Regions from separate parts of the Streptomyces sp. NPDC029674 genome, predicted to be linked through region 2. Evidence: riboswitches for the same ligand, from Rfam matches in the RefSeq annotation. Region 2 holds a riboswitch; the other holds the start of a gene.
What was found. Region 2 has a riboswitch for cyclic di-AMP ahead of ACI2L3_RS34270 (transglycosylase SLT domain-containing protein). Riboswitches for the same ligand answer to the same signal wherever they lie in the genome.

Region 1: it holds a riboswitch for cyclic di-AMP, as region 2 does, so the genes downstream of both, ACI2L3_RS16435 (NlpC/P60 family protein) here and ACI2L3_RS34270 (transglycosylase SLT domain-containing protein) in region 2, are expected to answer to the same signal.

What each region holds. Positions count from the first base shown of each region.
Region 1 covers NZ_JBJDPY010000006.1:180,123-189,315, reverse strand. Annotated here, with positions in the region: gene ACI2L3_RS16465 (PspC domain-containing protein) at 1-380, opposite strand, end outside; gene ACI2L3_RS16460 (PspC domain-containing protein) at 565-1,854, shown strand; gene ACI2L3_RS16455 (LuxR C-terminal-related transcriptional regulator) at 1,851-2,582, shown strand; gene ACI2L3_RS16450 (hypothetical protein) at 2,612-3,268, opposite strand; gene ACI2L3_RS16445 (NlpC/P60 family protein) at 3,348-4,415, opposite strand; gene ACI2L3_RS16440 (hypothetical protein) at 4,761-5,114, shown strand; gene ACI2L3_RS16435 (NlpC/P60 family protein) at 5,209-6,435, opposite strand; cyclic di-AMP (ydaO/yuaA leader) riboswitch at 6,443-6,599, opposite strand; gene pcrA (DNA helicase PcrA) at 6,855-9,193, shown strand, end outside.
Region 2 covers NZ_JBJDPY010000020.1:48,127-57,319, reverse strand. Annotated here, with positions in the region: gene ACI2L3_RS34295 (GlxA family transcriptional regulator) at 68-1,024, shown strand; gene ACI2L3_RS34290 (DUF5133 domain-containing protein) at 1,295-1,522, opposite strand; gene ACI2L3_RS34285 (catalase) at 1,729-4,008, opposite strand; gene ACI2L3_RS34280 (hypothetical protein) at 4,557-5,327, opposite strand; gene ACI2L3_RS34275 (hypothetical protein) at 5,746-6,102, shown strand; gene ACI2L3_RS34270 (transglycosylase SLT domain-containing protein) at 6,205-6,939, opposite strand; cyclic di-AMP (ydaO/yuaA leader) riboswitch at 6,944-7,108, opposite strand; tRNA gene ACI2L3_RS34265 (tRNA-Met) at 7,996-8,069, shown strand; gene ACI2L3_RS34260 (hypothetical protein) at 8,143-8,409, shown strand; gene ACI2L3_RS34255 (hypothetical protein) at 8,555-9,193, shown strand, end outside.

The DNA.
Region 1 (9,193 bases), on a different contig from region 2:
ACCAGCGCGAAGAGCACCGCGGTCAGCGCCTGGCCGTCGACCCGGCCGGAGAGAAGTCTGCGCGCCTCGTTCTCCTCCTCGTCCTCGAAGGGCACGAAGAGCCAGGCGAAGCCGTAGAAGACCAGGCCGAGGCCGCTGGTGATGGCGATCACGGCGAGACCGATGCGGAAGATCACCGGATCCATGTCGCAGTGCCGGCCGAGCCCGGCGCACACGCCGCCGAGCTTCTTCTGCCGACGGTCGCGGCGGAACTTCCGCTCCTCCGCGGGCAGGCCCGGCGCGTGACCGCCCGCGGAACCGTCCGGCTCGCCGTGCGCGGCACGCAGGGCGTCGCGGATGGCGGCCTCGGTCTCCGTCTCGGCGGGCTGCTGATCTCTCATGCGTCCATGGTGACTGCCAGGGGGCCGCCGCGGCAGTCGGGACGACCCTGGCCGAACCCTGATATCGCCCCTGAGACGGCTCGGGTCGCAACCCTGACAGGGCCGGGGCAGGGGCCGAGATCAGGGAAGTCTCGGGGGTCGACCCTGATGCTCGCACCCGCGCCCGCGTGTGAATATCGATGACATGCCGGAAGCCGCTGCACCGCCCACCGACGACGTCCGACCGCTGCGCAAGCTGTACCGCAGCGGCGACGGCCGTTGGCTCGGCGGCGTTGCCCGCGGTCTGGCCGGCCACCTCGGACTGCCCGTGATCTGGGTCCGGCTGATCTTCGTCGGCCTGTTCACGGCGGACGGCCTCGGCGCGCTGCTCTACGCGGCGTTCTGGTTCTTCGTCCCGCTCGGCGTGGGCGGGGTCGACTCCGAGCGGCCGCCCGCGGCCGTCACCGCCGAGACGGCGCCGGACGGCCGCCGAAGACTCGTGGCCCGCAAGCCCGACAAGGGGCAGCTCGTCGCGCTCCTCGCGATGGTCGTCGTCGCCATGGTCTTCGTCGGCAATGTGGACCTGGACGGTTCGACCAAGGCCTATGTCGTCCCGACCCTGCTCGTCGCCGCCGGTGTCGCCCTCGTCTGGCGGCAGGCCGACAACGCCCGCCGGGCGCGCTGGATGGCCGTCGGCCGTCGCAGGCGCACCCTGACCATCGCCCGGTCGGCGGCCGGAGTGCTCCTGGTCGGTGCCGGGGTCTCGGGCATCTTCGTGCTGCAGGGCTCCGCCGCCCACCTGGGCGCCGTGCTGCAGGCCTCGCTCGCCGTGCTCGTCGGTGTCGCGCTGCTCGCCGGCCCCTACCTCGTGCGCATGATGCAGGACCTCTCGGAGGAGCGGCTGATGCGCATCCGCGCCCAGGAGAGAGCCGAGGTCGCCGCCCATGTCCACGACTCCGTGCTGCACACCCTGACCCTGATCCAGCGCAACGCGGAGAGCCCCGGAGAGGTGCGCAGGCTCGCCCGTGCCCAGGAGCGGGACCTGCGGGCCTGGCTCTACAACCCCGAGGGCAGCGGCAAGGACGAGGACGAGGAGCCCGACACCCTCGCTGAGGCGGTCCGCCGCAGCGCCGCTGAGGTCGAGGACAAGCACGGCGTCCCCATTGAGGTCGTCGTGGTCGGCGACTGCCCGCTCGACGAGCCGCTGACCGCACAGATGCAGGCCGCGAGGGAAGCGATGGTGAACGCCGCCAAGTACGGTGGCGAGGGCGGCGCGGTGCAGGTCTTCGCCGAAGTCGAGGGGGAGACGGTGTTCGTGTCCGTCCGGGACCGCGGTCCGGGCTTCGATCTGGATTCCGTGCCGGACGACCGCATGGGCGTACGAGAATCGATCATCGGCCGCATGCAGCGCAACGGCGGCACGGCGCGGCTGCGCGCGGTGCCCGGCGGCGGCACGGAAGTCGAGCTGGAGATGGAGAGGACGGCGACGACATGAGCGACGCGACCGGGGCCAGTGGGCCCACGGAGCCGACCGGGACGGACGAGGGCGGCGGTGCGGGCGGGCGTCGCGTGCGGGTCGTCCTGGTCGACGACCACCGGATGTTCCGTACCGGAGTGCAGGCGGAGATCGGCCGGACGGACGTCACCGGTGTCGAGGTCGTCGGTGAGGCCGCCGACGTCGACCAGGCGGTCACGGTCATCACGGCCACCCGGCCTGAGGTCGTCCTCCTGGACGTACACCTGCCGGGCGGGGGTGGTGTGGAAGTCCTGCGCCGCTGCTCGCCGTTGATGTCCGACGCGGAGAGTCCGGTGCGTTTCCTCGCGCTGTCGGTCTCGGACGCCGCCGAAGATGTCATCGGCGTCATCCGGGGCGGCGCCCGCGGCTACGTCACCAAGACCATCACCGGCACCGACCTGGTGGACTCGATCTTCCGCGTGCAGGACGGCGACGCGGTGTTCTCACCGCGCCTCGCCGGGTTCGTCCTGGACGCCTTCGCCTCGACCGACGCGCCTCCGGTCGACGAGGACCTGGACCGGCTCACGCAGCGCGAGCGGGAGGTCCTGCGGCTCATCGCGCGCGGGTACGCGTACAAGGAGATCGCCAAGCAGCTCTTCATCTCCGTGAAGACGGTCGAGTCGCACGTCTCGGCGGTCCTGCGGAAGCTCCAGCTCTCCAACCGCCATGAGCTGACGCGGTGGGCGACGGCACGGCGGCTGGTCTGACCGACCGACGGCAGGGCGGTGTCGTGCAGTCAGGAGAGCGTGGCGTCGGCGGGGGCGGTGGTGGTCGGCCTCGCCGCCGGGCCCAGTTTCCGTAGCGCCCACCGGTAGTGGCCGAGGGCCTTCGCGGCGCCGAGGAGGCCGGTCAGCCACAGGATCAGGCCGACGCCCATGCCGAGGGCGACGTCGGTGTAGGTGTCGTGGCCCGGTTCGGCGTAGGCGGCCGAGGTGAAGGACGCCCACAGGCCCAATGTGCACACGGCGAGGGAGGACAGGAGCCAGAGGAGGCTGAGGCCGGGGGAGCGCAGCCGGGCGTCGGACGGCGGGTGGCTGTCCAAAGCGAGCCAGGCGTCCATGAGTTGCCGGACGCGTCGGTCGTGGCGGATGCCGAGGACGACGCCGATCACCGCGGGGACCAGCGCGGCCAGGCCGAGGACCACCAGGACCGGGCCCAGCAGGAAGGCGCTGGCGTCCTCGTCGTCGATGTACCGGATCGGCTGGATCAGCAGCGCCCAGCCGACGACGCCGCCGAGGCCGCACAGCCACAGCAGCAGGAGCCGGCTCACCCCGAGGTGTCGCCTGCGCAGCTCCTCCAGGGCCATGCCGCGATCGGTGAGCAGCGTCTGCCGGTCCGGCCAGGTGCGCAGATACACAGGTGGCGGGGGCGGAGGCAGCGTACGGCTAGGCATGCACGTGACATTACTGGTGGGCGCGCTCTGCCTGCTCGCCGCGCCCCGCAGCCTTCACTTCGGTCACCGGTGTGTCCGCTCACGCCACGCGTGTGGCGCCCGCGAACGGCATTTGGTCGATCGGCGCGAGCCGCACGGGGGCGCTCGGGTTCGGGGCGTGGATCATCTGGCCATTGCCGACGTAGAGGCCGACGTGACTGATGCCCGAGTAGAAGAACACCAGGTCGCCGGGGCGGAGTTGGGAGCGGGAGACGCGTTCCCCCGCGGCGATCTGGGCGTAGGTGGTGCGGGGCAGCGCGACGCCGGCCGAGCGGTAGGCGGCCTGGGTGAGGCCTGAGCAGTCGAAGGCGTTCGGGCCGGTGGCGCCCCAGACGTAAGGGCTGCCGATGGCCTTGTACGCGTAGGAGACGGCGGCCGCGGCGCGGGCGTTGGGGGCCTTGGCGGCGCCCGGAGAGGCGGCGCGGGCGTCCGAGCGGGAGGCGCGGCTGTCGCCTCCCGGGCCTTCCCGGCCTTCCGCGCCGGCGAGTTCCGCGCGCTGGTCGGCGGTGAGCCGGGACAGCAGCCGCTTCGCCTCGCCGAGCTTCCCGGTGATCGTCTTCTTGTGCTTCTTCAGCTCCGCCTGGCGTGCGCGGAGGGCGGCCAGGCGTTCGTCGGCCGCGCCGCGCAGCCGGTCCATCTCCTGGACCTGCTTCCGCACGTCGCCGACGGCCAGGGCCTGGCGGCTGCCGGCCCGGTCGGCGCGGGCCGCGCGGTCCAGGAACTGTTCGGGGTCGGAGGAGAGGGCGAGCTGCACTGAGGGGTCGATGCCGCCCGCGCGGTACTGCGCCGCGGCGTACGAACCGAGGCTGTTGCGGGCGGAGTTGAGCTTCTCCGCCTTGCGGGCCGCCGTGTCGCGCAGCTCGCGGAGGGTCTTCTCCGCCTTCTCGGCCTTCTCCTTCGCGCCGTTGTACTTCTCGGTGGCTGTCTCCGCCTCGCGGTAGAGCGAGTCGACCTTGGACTTCACCTCGGCGGGGCTGAGCCGGGGGTCCGCGTGTCCCGTGCCGTCGAAGACGGTCGCCGACGCGGCTCCCACGAGGGCGAGGGTCGCGGCGGTACGGGCCGTGCTGCCGCTGAGCGAGCGCTGTTTGGGCTTGCGGTGCGCTGCCACGAAGTGGGGCTCCTTACGTGTCCGGCGGCGGCCCGCACAGGGGGAACGGGCCGCCGCCGGGTTTCTCGGCGGTGGTGACCGACGGCCGTCCCGGGTCGGACGGCGGTGGGGAGCCGGCCACCTGGTGGAGGACGCTAAACCTGGCCGTCACGGGTTGGTGAGGGATTGTGCGCAACTGGCGGAAGAGGGCGGACAGTGACCGACTACGACCGTGCGGCTCGCGGGCCGACGGCTGCTTCGCGCGCGGCTGTGACCGATGGCTCGTTTCCGACTTGCCGGGTCAGGGGGTGGTGATATGGGGGCACCTGCCACGGCCGCCCGGGGACCCGGCTAGGCTCCGGCCTCATGGACCTACTCATCCATCTCTTCGTCGGCCTGCACATCATCGGCATCGCCTCGCTCCTGGGTGGCTTCCTGACCCAGATGAAGCAGATGGGCCAGGGCACCGCACGGTTCAGCCCCGGGATGCTGCACGGGGCGTTGATCATGCTCGTCACCGGTGTTGTCCTGGTGGGCCTCAACCAGGCGGACGACAACGCGGTCAACAACCTCAAGATCGGCATCAAGATGGCCGTGCTGATCGTGATCCTCGCGCTGGTCTATGTGAAGCGGGACGAGGAGAAGGTCGACAAGGGCATGTTCGGCGCGGTCGGCCTGCTGACCACGGCGAACATCTTCATCGCGGTGCTGTGGACCTGAGTTTTCCGCCTCTACGCGCGTGTGGCCCGCATCCGGGGGGGATGCGGGCCACGCGCGCGTAGAGGTGCGTCGGCCTCAAGAGCGTGCTTCGCCCTTACGCGGGGCGCACCACGCTGTGGATGGGCATGTAGTAGATCGACTCGACGCGGACGTTCGCGCCCGGCTTCGGGGCGTGGATCATCTTGCCGTTGCCGATGTAGATCCCCACGTGGCTGATGTCGTCGTAGAAGAACACCAGGTCACCCGGCTTGGCGTCGGCGGTCTTCACGGTGGTGCCGACCTTCACCTGGTCCCATGTGGTGCGCGGCAGGGAGATCCCCGCGGCCTTCCAGGCGTCCTGGGTGAGTCCGGAGCAGTCGTAGGAGTCGGGGCCGGTGGCGCCCCAGACGTACGGCTTGCCGATCTGGGCCTCCGCGAAGTCGATGACCTTCGCGGCCTTGGTGGCGTAGCTGCCGTCAGTACTTCCCGAGCCGGATCCGGAGCCGGAGCCCGAACCGGAACCCGAGCCCGCGTCGGAACCGGAACCGGAATCAGAGCCGGATCCGGAGCCCTGGCCGGCTTCCCGCTCCTTCTCCCGCTGCGCCGCCTCCTCGGCCCTGCGCTCCCGCTCCGCCTCGGCGGCCTGCTCACGGGCCAGCTTCTCGGCCTTGCGCTTGGCCTCCAGCTTCTTCTTCCGCTCGATCTCCGCCAGCCGCGCCTTCTCCTCGGCTGTCAGCTTCGAAAGCAGCTCACGCGCGTCACCCAGCTTCTTCTGGACGGTCCGCTTGCTCGTCCTGAGGTCGTCCCGCGAGTCGCTCAGCGTCTCGAGGCTCTTCGCGGCCTTCGTGCGCTGCTTGGTCGCCGACGCCTGCTGCGCCTGGTAGTCGTCGACCGCCTTCTTCTGGCGCGTGGTCAGCCGGTCCGCCAGGTGGTTCTGGTCGAAGTAGCCCTGCGGATCGTTGGCGAGCATCATCGTGGCGGTCTCGGAGACGGCGCCGGTGCGGTACTGGGCGGCGGCGAACGAGCCCAGCTCCTTGCGCGCGTCGTTCAGCTCGTCCGTGCGTTTCGCCACGTCGTCGAGGAGGCGGTCGACCTTCTTGCGCTGCTTGTCGGTGCGCTCCTTGGCCGAGTTGTACTTCTGGGTGGCCACGCCGGCCTGCCGGTAGAGCTCGTCGACCTTCTTCTGGACCTCTTCGAGGCTGGGCCTGGCCGGCGCGGAGGGCGCCGCCTGCGCGCTCTGTGCCAGGAGGGCGACGGAGGTGAGGGCCGCCGTCGTGATGCCGATGGCGGGGGCCGTGCGTAGGCCGGCTGTACGGGTCCGCGGCTTGCGGTGCGACGCCAAGGGAGGCGACTCCTTCCGTGGACCGCCTACCGGGTTAGCTGTCGGGTTCGGGCGGGTGTTCCGGAAGGCTGCCCTACGGTCCCGTACTTCGTACGGGACCGATTCACCCCAATGTTCTGGTGGGTCCCCGGCTCCGAACAGGTCGGACTCGGCGGAGGCCGCCCGTTCCCGGCGGGGTTCGCCGGTGGGGGGACGAGTGGCCCGCCGGGCACGCTAGCCAACGCGTGTGGTCCCTGTGAAGGTTGATGTTCGATATGCCCGATACATTTTCGTGACTTTACGAGTTCCCTGACGCGGGCGTGGCGCGGGCGGTCAAAGGCGTAGCGGAGCGTGATCGTCCGTGGGCGGGGCGTAGGAAGACCCGGGCTGACCGGAACCCGCAGCGGGTTGTCAGTGGGGCCGCCTAGACTCGGGAGGCGATGAGCAGCCTCTTTGATGACAGCTTCCTGGCGGACCTGCAGCCTTCCCGGGCCGCGGACGAAGCGCCCCCGCCGCCGCCCGAGGACAGCGCTCCGGAGCCCATTCCGGACGACCTGTTCGACGGGAAGTTCGACGCGCCCATGACCCGGGAGTCGCACTACCGCGACGGCGCCCCGCGCCCGGTCATCGACCCGGCGTCGCTCCTCGACGGGCTGAACGAGAACCAGCGCGCGGCCGTCGTGCACGCCGGCTCCCCGCTGCTCATCGTGGCCGGCGCCGGTTCCGGCAAGACCCGCGTGCTGACCCACCGCATCGCGTACCTCCTCGCCGAGCGCGGCGTGCACCCCGGCCAGATTCTCGCGATCACCTTCACGAACAAGGCCGCGGGCGAGATGAAGGAACGCGTCGAGCAGCTCGTGGGCCCCCGGGCGAACGCGATGTGGGTCTCGACCTTCCACAGCGCCTGCGTCCGCATCCTGCGCCGCGAGTACAAGAAGCTGGGCTTCACCTCCTCCTTCTCGATCTACGACGCCGCGGACTCCAAGCGCCTCATGGCCCTGGTCTGCCGCGACCTGGACCTCGACCCGAAGAAGTTCCCGCCGAAGTCCTTCAGCGCCAAGATCTCGAACCTGAAGAACGAGCTGATCGACGAGGAGGACTTCGCCGGTCAGGCGGCCGACGGTTTCGAGAAGACCCTCGCCCAGGCCTACGCGATGTACCAGTCCCGCCTCCGCGAGGCGAACGCGCTGGACTTCGACGACCTGATCATGACGACGGTCCACCTGCTGCGCGCCTTCCCGGACGTCGCCGAGCACTACAGGCGCCGTTTCCGGCACGTCATGGTCGACGAGTACCAGGACACCAACCACGCCCAGTACGCCCTGGTGCGCGAGCTCGTCGGCCCCTCCGGAGGCGACGAGGACGACCCGGCCGAGCTGTGCGTGGTGGGTGACGCGGACCAGTCCATCTACGCCTTCCGCGGCGCCACCATCCGCAACATCCTCCAGTTCGAGGAGGACTACACCGACGCGACGACGATCCTCCTGGAGCAGAACTACCGCTCCACGCAGACGATCCTGACCGCCGCGAACGCGGTCATCGAGCGGAACGAGAGCCGCCGCCCCAAGAACCTGTGGACCAACCAGGGCGCGGGCGCCCGCATCACCGGATACGTCGCCGACACCGAGCACGACGAGGCCCAGTTCGTCGCCGACGAGATCGACCGCCTCACCGACGCGGGCGAGGCCAAGGCCGGCGACGTCGCGATCTTCTACCGGACGAACGCCCAGTCCCGTGTCTTCGAAGAGATCTTCATCCGCGTCGGCCTGCCCTACAAGGTCGTCGGCGGCGTCCGCTTCTACGAGCGCAAGGAGGTCCGCGATGTGCTGGCCTACCTGCGCGTTCTCGCCAACCCCGAGGACGCGGTCCCGCTCCGCCGCATCCTGAACGTACCGAAGAGGGGCATCGGCGACCGCGCCGAAGCCATGATCGACGCGCTCTCGCAGCGCGAGAAGATCTCCTTCCCGCAGGCCCTGCGCCGCGTCGACGAGGCCTACGGAATGGCGGCCCGCTCCACCAACGCCGTCAAGCGTTTCAACACGCTCATGGAGGAGCTGCGGACCGTCGTCGAGTCCGGCGCGGGCCCGGCCGTCGTCCTGGAGGCCGTGCTCGAGCGGACCGGTTACCTCGCCGAGCTGCAGGCCTCCACCGACCCGCAGGACGAGACGCGCATCGAGAACCTCCAGGAGCTCGCCGCCGTGGCCCTGGAGTTCGAGCAGGACAACAGTGCGGCTGCCGAGGGCGAGGAGGGCGCCGCCCCGGCCGGTACGCTCTCCGACTTCCTGGAGCGCGTCGCCCTGGTCGCAGACTCCGACCAGATCCCCGACGAGGAGGACGACGGCTCCGGAGTCATCACGCTCATGACCCTGCACACCGCCAAGGGCCTCGAATTCCCCGTGGTGTTCCTGACCGGCATGGAGGACGGCGTCTTCCCGCACATGCGCTCCCTCGGGCAGGTCAAGGAGCTGGAGGAGGAGCGCCGCCTCGCGTACGTGGGCATCACGCGCGCGCGTGAACGGCTCTATCTGACCCGGTCCTCCATGCGCAGCGCCTGGGGCCAGCCGTCGTACAACCCGCCGTCGCGCTTCCTCGAAGAGATCCCGGACACCCACCTGGACTGGAAGCGGACCGGCTCGGTCGGCGCCCCCGCGTCGTCCGGCCCCGCCGCGGGAATCGCCTCGTCGCTGTCCTCCTCGCGCTCCCGTTCCGGTGGCGCGCAGGGCTTCGCCACGCGCCGCGCGACGGAGAAGCCGGTGGTGTCGCTCGCCGTCGGCGACCG
Region 2 (9,193 bases):
CGCTCACGAGTGGCACATCTGCCGCTGATCGCAGGATTACTGCCACACCGGCTGCCACACTGTGCGCGTGCCCCCCTTCACCACCGTCGCCGCCTACGCCCCGCCCGGAGCCGGCCTGCTCGCCGCCGGCATCGTCGCCGAGACCTTCGGCCCGCACGGCACGGCACTGCCCGGCTTCGACTTCGCCCTGTGCACCGACCGCCCGGGCCCCCTCGCCACCGACGTCGGCATCCCGCTCACCCTCACCCACGGCCTGGACCGCCTCGCCCGCGCCGACCTCGTGATCGCCCTGCCCGGGGCGGCCTTCCGCACACCACCCAACCCCGCCGTACTCGACGCCCTGAACACCGCCCACCGGCGCGGCGCCCTGATCGCCGCCCACTGCGTGGGCACCTTCACACTGGCCGCCGCCGGACTCCTGGACGGCCGGCGGGCCACCACCCACTGGCGGTTCGCCGACCTGCTCGCCCGCCGCCACCCCGCCGTCACCGTCGAACCCGACGCCCTCTACATCGACGAAGGCCGCATCGTCACCGGCGCCGGAGCCGCCGCCGGCTTCGACCTCTGCCTGCACCTGATCCGCAGGGAACACGGCGCCGCGATGGCCAACGCCGTCGCCCGGGACGTGGTACTGCCCTCCCACCGCGACGGCGGCCAGGCCCAGTACCTGGCCGCCCCCACCCCCCAGGACTGCCACGACGAACACCTCACCGACGTGCTGGCCTGGGCCCGCGAAAACCTTCACCGGCCGCTGCCCGTCACCGAACTGGCCCGCCGCGCCGTCATGAGCAAACGCTCCTTCGCCCGCCGCTTCACCGCCGCCACCGGCACCACCCCCCACGCCTGGCTGCGCACCCTGCGCCTGAGCAGCGCCGAAGAACTCCTGGAAACCACCGACCTGCCCGTCGAGGAGATCGCCCGCCGCGTCGGCTACGGCAGCGCGGCCGTCCTGCGCGAACAGTTCGTACGCCGCAGGGGAGTACCGCCCCGCTCCTACCGCCGCTCCTTCACCACCACACCCTGAGAGCCTGTCTTTGAACCCCCGCCTGCGCCCCGACGCCCGGCACGCACGCTCGCCGCACGGCGCCCCCGGACAGGTGGCTCCGCCACATGACCGGGGGCGCCGCACGCCGATCGCACGCACCGAACGCCGCTGCGCCCGCGCTCCGCGCGGACGACGGGGGTTCAAAGACAGGCTCTGAGACGCGGCACGGGCCGCCACCAAACGAAAAGGCCGCCGCTCCCGGTGGAGCGGCGGCCAGGAACAGGGCCGGCTGAACGCGCAGGAGGCCTCCTACGACACCAGAGCGGTGTCACCCCCGGCGGGGGAGACGGCCAGCTGGCTGCGGGCGGCCGTGAGGGCGGCACCGATGTCGCGGGTCCCGGTCGACACGCACAGCGTGTAGGCGACGTCCTCCACCCGCTGGAGGGCCTCCTTGGTGCCCTTCTCGGCATGCAGGGCGCGCAGCGTCTCGTACTGCTCGACCAGGTTCTTCAGCACCACGGGATGTGCCATCAGCATCAGAGGCCTCCTCATAGCCACTACTCGCAGGGGGGATGCACCGCCCCTTGTGCCCCCGATTCAGATCGGCATTCCCCCACAATTCAGCATTGTCACCCCCACCGCCAGGACCCTCCAGTCGAGCCCCGCACCCCACCAAACGGCCGGGGGCGGCGACGGCCCGTGCTCCGCCACCGCCCCCGGCCGACCGGGCCGGGCCCCGCACCTCACAGGGCGGGGCTGAACCGCTCCCAGGCCCGGTGCCCGGCAAGCAGGCCGGTGACCGTGCGCAGCACGGCCTCGGGGGAGTCACCGCTGACCACGCCCGCCGCGTCCGCGGGCAGCCCCGCCGCCTCCAGGGCGGCAGCTCCCCGCCCCCAGGCCCCCAGCGCCTTGCCGTGCCGGAACGCCTCGGTGAGCATCAGCAGCAGCCGCGGCTCGATGCCGGTCGCCCGGGCCGCGCCGTCGTCGACCTTGGCATCCCGCGCCCCGTACGCGTCGGGCGCCGGGGCGGGGGTCCCGGCCAGCAGGATGGCGTCGAACTCGATGGACCGGGCGGTGGTGAAGGTGCGCTGCACGGTCACCGGGTCGCCGTCCGGGTCCAGGGTGCCGCCGGCCGGGGCGATGACCAGGGGAACCATCCCGGCGTCCAGGACCGCCCGGCGCACCGTGCGCACCCCGTCCAGGTCGCTGACGCCGTCGGTGACGATGCCGACGATCCGCCCGTCGACCGGCCACTCCTGGCCCAGCTGGGACAGCGCGGGGCTCGGCTCGACCGCGGCGAGCGGCGCGGACGGCTCCGGCACCGGCAGGCCCAGGCCCGCGGCGACCTGCGCGCACAGCTCCGGGTCGATGTTGGCGAGCACGTTCAGGCCCCGCTTCTTGATCCCCTCGTTCCAGCACTTGCCGAGCTCGAAGGTGTAGGCGGCGGCGATGTGCTCGCGCTCGGGGGGCGTCATGCTGAGCCAGAACTGCCGCGGCTGGCTGAAGTGGTCGTCGAAGGTGGCCGCCGCGTCACGCACCTTGCGTGAGGCCGGCACCTCGGCCGGCACCTCGATGTAGGCCCCGGTGTCCGCACCCGCCAGGAAGGGACAGCCCCCGTCCACCGAGTTGGGCCGGTAGGGCGCGGCGCCCCGGTGCACGGCTGTCTGGTGCATGCCGTCGCGCAGCATGTCGTTGACGGGCGCGTGGGTGCGGTTGATCGGCAGCTGGCCGAAGTTGGGGCCGCCCAGCCGGCTGATCTGGGTGTCCAGGTAGGAGAAGAGCCGCCCCTGCAGCAGCGGGTCGTCGGTGACGTCGATGCCCGGCACGAGATGGCCCGGGTGGAAGGCGACCTGCTCGGTCTCGGCGAAGTAGTTCGAGGGATTGGCGTTCAGCGTCATCAGACCGATCGGGCGGACCGGCGCCAGCTCCTCGGGCACGATCTTCGTCGGATCCAGCAGATCGATGCCCTCGAACATCTGGTCCTCGGTGTCGGGGAAGGTCTGGACACCCAGCTCCCACTCCGGGAAGGCACCGGCCTCGATCGCGTCGGCGAGGTCACGGCGGTGGAAGTCGGGATCCACCCCGCCGGTGATCTGCGCCTCCTCCCACACCTGCGAATGCACGCCCAGGCGCGGCTTCCAGTGGAACTTCACCAGCGTGGTGGCGCCTTCGGCGTTGACCAGCCGGAAGGTGTGGACGCCGAAGCCCTCCATCATCCGGTAGGAGCGCGGGATGCCCCGGTCCGACATGTTCCACAGCGTGTGGTGGGTGGCCTCGGTGTGCAGGGTGACGAAGTCCCAGAACGTGTCGTGGGCACTCTGCGCCTGCGGGATCTCCCGGTCCGGATGCGGCTTCCCGGCATGGATGATGTCGGGAAACTTGATCGCGTCCTGGATGAAGAACACCGGAATGTTGTTGCCGACCAGGTCGAAGACGCCCTCGTCGGTGTAGAACTTCGTCGCGAAGCCACGGGTGTCGCGCACCGTGTCGGCCGAGCCGCGCGAGCCGAGCACGGTGGAAAAACGCACGTACACCGGCGTCTCGACCCCCTCGGCGAGAAACCCCGCCTTGGTGATCCCCGCGGCACTGCCGTACGCCCGGAACACCCCGTGCGCCGCCGCCCCGCGGGCATGCACCACCCGCTCGGGAATCCGCTCGTGGTCGAAGTGGGTGATCTTCTCCCGCAGGTGGTGGTCCTGCAGCAGCACCGGCCCGCGCGGCCCCGCCTTCAGCGAATGATCCGTCTCGTACAGGCGCGCCCCCTGCGCGGTGGTCAGGTAGGCCCCCTCCTGGGCGACCTTGTCCTGCGGCACCCCGGTGGGCTGCCCCGTGGGGCTGTACGTATCCGGACCACGCTGGTCGGCCTTGGGCGGCAACGGCTCACGCGGCCGGGTGGGCTCCTCCACCGGCGCCGCCTCAGGGCCCGGCGCACCGGGAATCTCATTACCGGACCGCATGGCGTCCTGGACCTTCTCCACAGCCTTCTCCGCGGCGGCCGCCACCGGGTTCTTCTTCTCGCTCACTGGTTTCCGATCGTTCGACGGGACCGTGCCACGCACCGGCGTACGTGACACGCGGCAGGGGCGATATCGCGTGACGACCGGTACCCCACGACTTCTTGTGGGACACATGTACTGCGCCGTCCGGGGCGCCCTCACCCACTCCGCCGACCGGCCGCCCCACGGCGGCACCCATCAGATCCGTCAGCCGTACAGGGGCTGCGGAGTCAGCCTCGCGCTACAGCGCATCCCGGGCCGAGAAGGACTGGCCCGGCTCGGCACGGCGGCATCCACCAGATCCGTCAGCCGTACAGGGGATGCGGAGTCGGCCTCGCGCCACGCGCACCCCGGCCCGAGAAGGGTTCGGCTCGGACGGCCGGGGCCGCCGGCGGACCGGCCGGGCAGGACACAACCTGCCGGGCCGGCCTGCCGTCACCTGCCCACCGGTACCGACGCCGATGCTGGTGCCGGTGCAGTCGCTGCCGGCATCAGCGCAAGACAGCCCCGCCCGGCATTCCCGCCCACGCCACAGCGCCCGGCCCGACCGGCCCGGGCGTGCCGCGGCGGTGGTGTCATGCGCCGGCCGACGCGGGCTGCTCCTGGCCCTGGCCCTGCTCCCGCTCCCGCTCCTGCTGCTCGGCCTGCGCCGGTGCCGCCTGCTCCGACACCGCCGCGCCGGCGGTGTAGAAGACGGACGAGCCCTGCTTGCTGCGCTGGGCCTGGCTTTTGGCGACCAGCCCTTCGAGGGTGGTGCGCACCACGGTCGTCTTGACGCTGCGCTCAGGGTGAGCCTGCCCCAGGGCGGTGGCGATCTCGGCCGCCGAACGCGGCTCGCTCTGCTCGGCGAGGTGACCACGGATCAGCTCGACCAGCGTCGGCTGCGCCGTCTTCCCGGACTCGGCCTTCCCGGCCCCCTTCCCGCTGGCCGCCTTCTCGCCGGCCGTCTTACCCGCGCTCGCCTTCCCGGCGCTCGGCTTCCCCGCGCTCGTCTTCCCTGCGTTCGTCTTCCCGGCGGTGTCGCGCCGGGGCTGGGAAGCGGCCTTCTTCCCCTGCGTCCGCTTGCCCGCGCCGGACCCGGAGGTCTTCTTCCCGGCGTCGCGGGGGGCGGGGACAGCGGCCCGCTCCGGCAGGACCGCGGGCTCCACCGGCGCCGGGGCCGCGTCGAGGGCCTGCTGGATGCTGACCAGCACCGCGTGGTCGCGCTGATGGGCCGCCAACTGCTCTTGCAAGGCGGCGATTTCCGCCCCGATGCGGTGCTGTTCCTTGGTGTTGCGTTCGAGGTCGGCGTGGACTTGAGCGGAGTACTGCGATGTCAGTTCGGTGGCGGAAACGTTCTCGGACATGGGGCGCACAACCTTTCCCGGGCCTGAGGCCGGAGTTGAAGAGCCTGCTGCACATGTGTGCCTCCCGAGACCGGGGCCGGGCCGGGGCCTGGCGGCGCGGCAACGGGATCCAGTGCACAGATGCCCTGACACAGCGATAGTACGGACAACCGGAGCGGCCCATTCTCCTTGAGCGTGCGGTGAACTGCCCCCGGCTTGCAAAGATCCGGCAACGCAGGCAGGGCTGCCAACTGCTCGAAGAGCTCTGCCGACTGGTGAGACAGCATGCGTCGCCCCCGGGCACCTGGTCCAGGGCCGTGACATCAATGCCGACTGCCACCCCGCAGGCGATGCCGCTCAACTCCCGTGAAAAAGCAGCCGCATTGGCAGTGACCGCACACACCTACGGGCCTCACGGGTCGTCGCGCTGGCCTGGGGGGTGGCGCACTCGATCGACGTGGCCGACTGCACGGCAGGCAAGCGCTACTGTTCGACGGAGCCCGGCAGGGAAGAGCACAACGGCAGGGACATACTCCTCATGGTCGGCGGCTTCGCGGCCGTGTTCCCAGGAGTTCTCCTCGCCCTGCGCGGCGCGGACTGGCGCTCTTTGCTGGGCCTGCCCGCAGGCGCGGTGGTCGGCAGCGCGATCGCCTTGTCCATCGACCAGGAACAGGGCATCTGGCTCTTCACGGGCGGCCTCGTGGTCATCTGCTCCGTCCTCGTCATCCCCTTCCGCCGCCTGGTGATCGAGTGGGCGAGGAGCGGCACGAGCAGCACGAGCGGCACAGCGGTCTGACTCGACCGGGTCCTTCATCTCCTTCAGCACTGAGCCCCGGCACGCATCGCGTGCCGGGGCTCAGTGCTGTCCGGGACAGAAAAACAGATGTGGTCGTGGGGCCTAGTAGGGGCCGTTCACGTTGTCGATCGAGCCGTACCGGTCGGCCGCGTAGTTGCAGGCGGCGGTGATGTTGGCGACCGGGTCGAAGCTGTCCACCGAGGTGCCGGGCACGTGGTACGCGGAGAACGTGGGGCCGATGACCTGCAGGAGGCCCTTGGAGGGGGTTCCGGCGACAGCGTTGGAGTCCCAGTTGTTGATGGCCATCGGGTTGCCGGAGGACTCGCGCATGATGTTGCGGTGGATGCCCTCGTAGGAGCCGGGGATGCCGTGCTGGGCCATGATGTCGAGCGATTCCCGGATCCAGCCGTCCAGGTTGTTGGCGTAGGACTTCTTCGCCGGGGCGGCGGCGGGCTCGGCGGCGGCCGCGTCGTCGCGCTTCGACCGGTCCGCCCGCTCAGCGGACGCCTCGGCGGACTCCTTGCCCAGGGTGAGCTTCAGACCGGGGTGGATCAGCGCCGGGTCGCCACCGAGGACGCCGCGGTTGTCCTCGTACAGCTTCTTCCAGCCGCCGCTCACGGAGTGCTCCCGGGCGATCTCGGCGAGGGAGTCACCCGCGACGACGACATAGGTCTTCGGCGCCGCGGCGGGCTTGGCGGCCGCGCCGGCAGGCGCCGCGGCGGCCGTGGTCGCGCCGAGCACCGGCAGAACGAGCACGGCGCCGCCCGTGCCGGCGGCGGCGATGCCCCGGGTGAGCGAGCTGGACTTGGGACGGCGGTGCTTACCCTTTGCGGGCATGACGAATTCCTCTCCGTCGCCTGCGGGGTGAGCTGTCGGGTTCGGACGGGAGATGTCCGGTCGCTGGGCATGCGACTTCACCCCGAGCCGTCCCGGAACCGGGATCGGCGGCTTACCTGGGTCCCCCGCTCCTGCCGTGCGTAAGTGAGTGGGTGGGCGAGTTTCCGGACAGCGGCAGGATTCGGCGTTCCATCCGGATTGACGGTGACGTTAGGCGAGAAACCCCGTGCCGAACAAGACCGGAATTCCGGCGAAGGGAATGCGCGAGGGCAAATCCCGGCGACCGGAACCCCGCCCCCTCTTTGATCGAAAACCCAACTCACTTTGCGCTGAACGAAAAACCGCTCAGCGGCTCGCGGAGCCACGGACCCGCGAGCGTGACACATTTCACTGGGCAGCGGCAGCGCGGTATTCCGCTCAACTACCCCACAGAGCAGGCAAACCCCGCATATGCTCTTAACTGCTCAATAAGTAAAATTTGCTCGAATACGGACACCCGCAAAGGTGGCATTCCGCACCAGAACGGTCATCTTGCCCCCGAGGTTCCGGAAGTCTGGAGACAGGGAGGACATCGGCTCACCCGGCACGCACGCGAATCATCCCGGCGGCCTTACCGCCGGCAGACCGCCGCACGCCACCTGCACTGCTCCCATCGAGTCAGCCCCAACCCTCACCTTCAGGTCTACGGCGGACACCTCGTCAACAATGCTTCCGGCACGGCCCTTTGGGCGGCTGACATCCCGTTTCAGCCGGTCCCCGAAAGGAATGGCGGCCGCCGACGCGGGAGTGGACGCTTTAATTGCGCGATTTCAGCAGCCAGTACGGACAGTACGGAACGGCCAGGTTGTCGCCTCCTTTCACGGAACCGTGAACTCCATGGCCGGAAAAGGAAAACCTCCCCACCACCTCCGCCCCACCCCTTTCTGACGAAGGGACTTCCTCAAGGAACCTCCTCAGAGGGCTTCCTTCCGACGACGAGTCAGCTACGCCCAAAGCCGCTCGGCGACCACCGTGGTGTGCGGGCCGTCCGAAGTGGCGTACTGTTGGGTCTACCGACGCGGGGTGGAGCAGCTCGGTAGCTCGCTGGGCTCATAACCCAGAGGTCGCAGGTTCAAATCCTGTCCCCGCTACTGCAACAGCAGGGTCCGGATCCCACGTGGATCCGGACCCTGCTGCGTATGTACGACCCCGACCTGGAGTTGAGTGCCTGCCCCTGCCGCCGGGGGGACGGGCACCTTCCCGGCAGGGATCACGTACGCGGAAGTGGTGTCCGCCCTGGACAGGGCCAACTGCCCCTGGGCGCCCTACCCTCCGCCGACCTTCGGCACCCAGTGCTCGCTCGTGGCGCTCCCCTCCCGGGCGAACTTCACCTTCGAGGTCCTCGAGGGCGGAGAACCCGTGCTGAACGTCATGGGCCTGCCGCCCGACGGACACGACTGCTGCACACGGACCGCGGACCGAGCCCCCTGACACACATGCGACAGGCGATAGGTGTCCTGCGACAGGCGACAGGCGACAGGCGACATGCGACATGTGCCGCGGGCCGTCGCACAACCATTGGCCCACCCCGCCGGTCAAACGCGCGTCACGCACAGCAAGATCCGATGGGGGAGTCTTGAAGAAGTTCACGGCAGCGCTGTCCACGGGCCTCGTGGTCTGCACTGCCACACTGGTCGCCGCACCCGCGGCGCACGCAGGCGACGGCGATTCGCGCAGCCGCACGGAGACCCTGCAGGAGGGCGGCAAGATATACGCCCTCTACGAGCACATGTCCGCGCGTTTCCACCCCAAGGACGTCACGCTCCAGATTCACGCGAAGAACGACCCCGAGGTCCTGGCCCGCCTCCGCCTGGACGGCACCGAGACCTGCCCCGACTCGGGCGAGTGCTACGAGGCCACCTTCCGGTCCGAGCCGGTCACCCTGCCCGCCATGGGTGCCTACGTGATCGACGTCGTGGCGCGGGAAGGCCGGCCCAACGAGGTCGTCCAGCGCTCCACCGGCTACCTCAACTACGGCCTCAGTCCCAAGCTGACCCTCACCAGCAAACACCCGTGGATCTCCTACGACAAACCTTCCGTCAAGGTCACCGGGTCCCTGGTGGCCGAGGACCCCAACACCCACGAGGTGAAGCCCTTCGCGGGAGTGGGCATGTACTACCGCGCCCGGGAGGCCCGCAGCGAGGGATGGGTGTGGACGAACGAGGAGGGACGCTTCACGACCTCCGGGTACTTCGGCCAGTCCAGCACCGACACC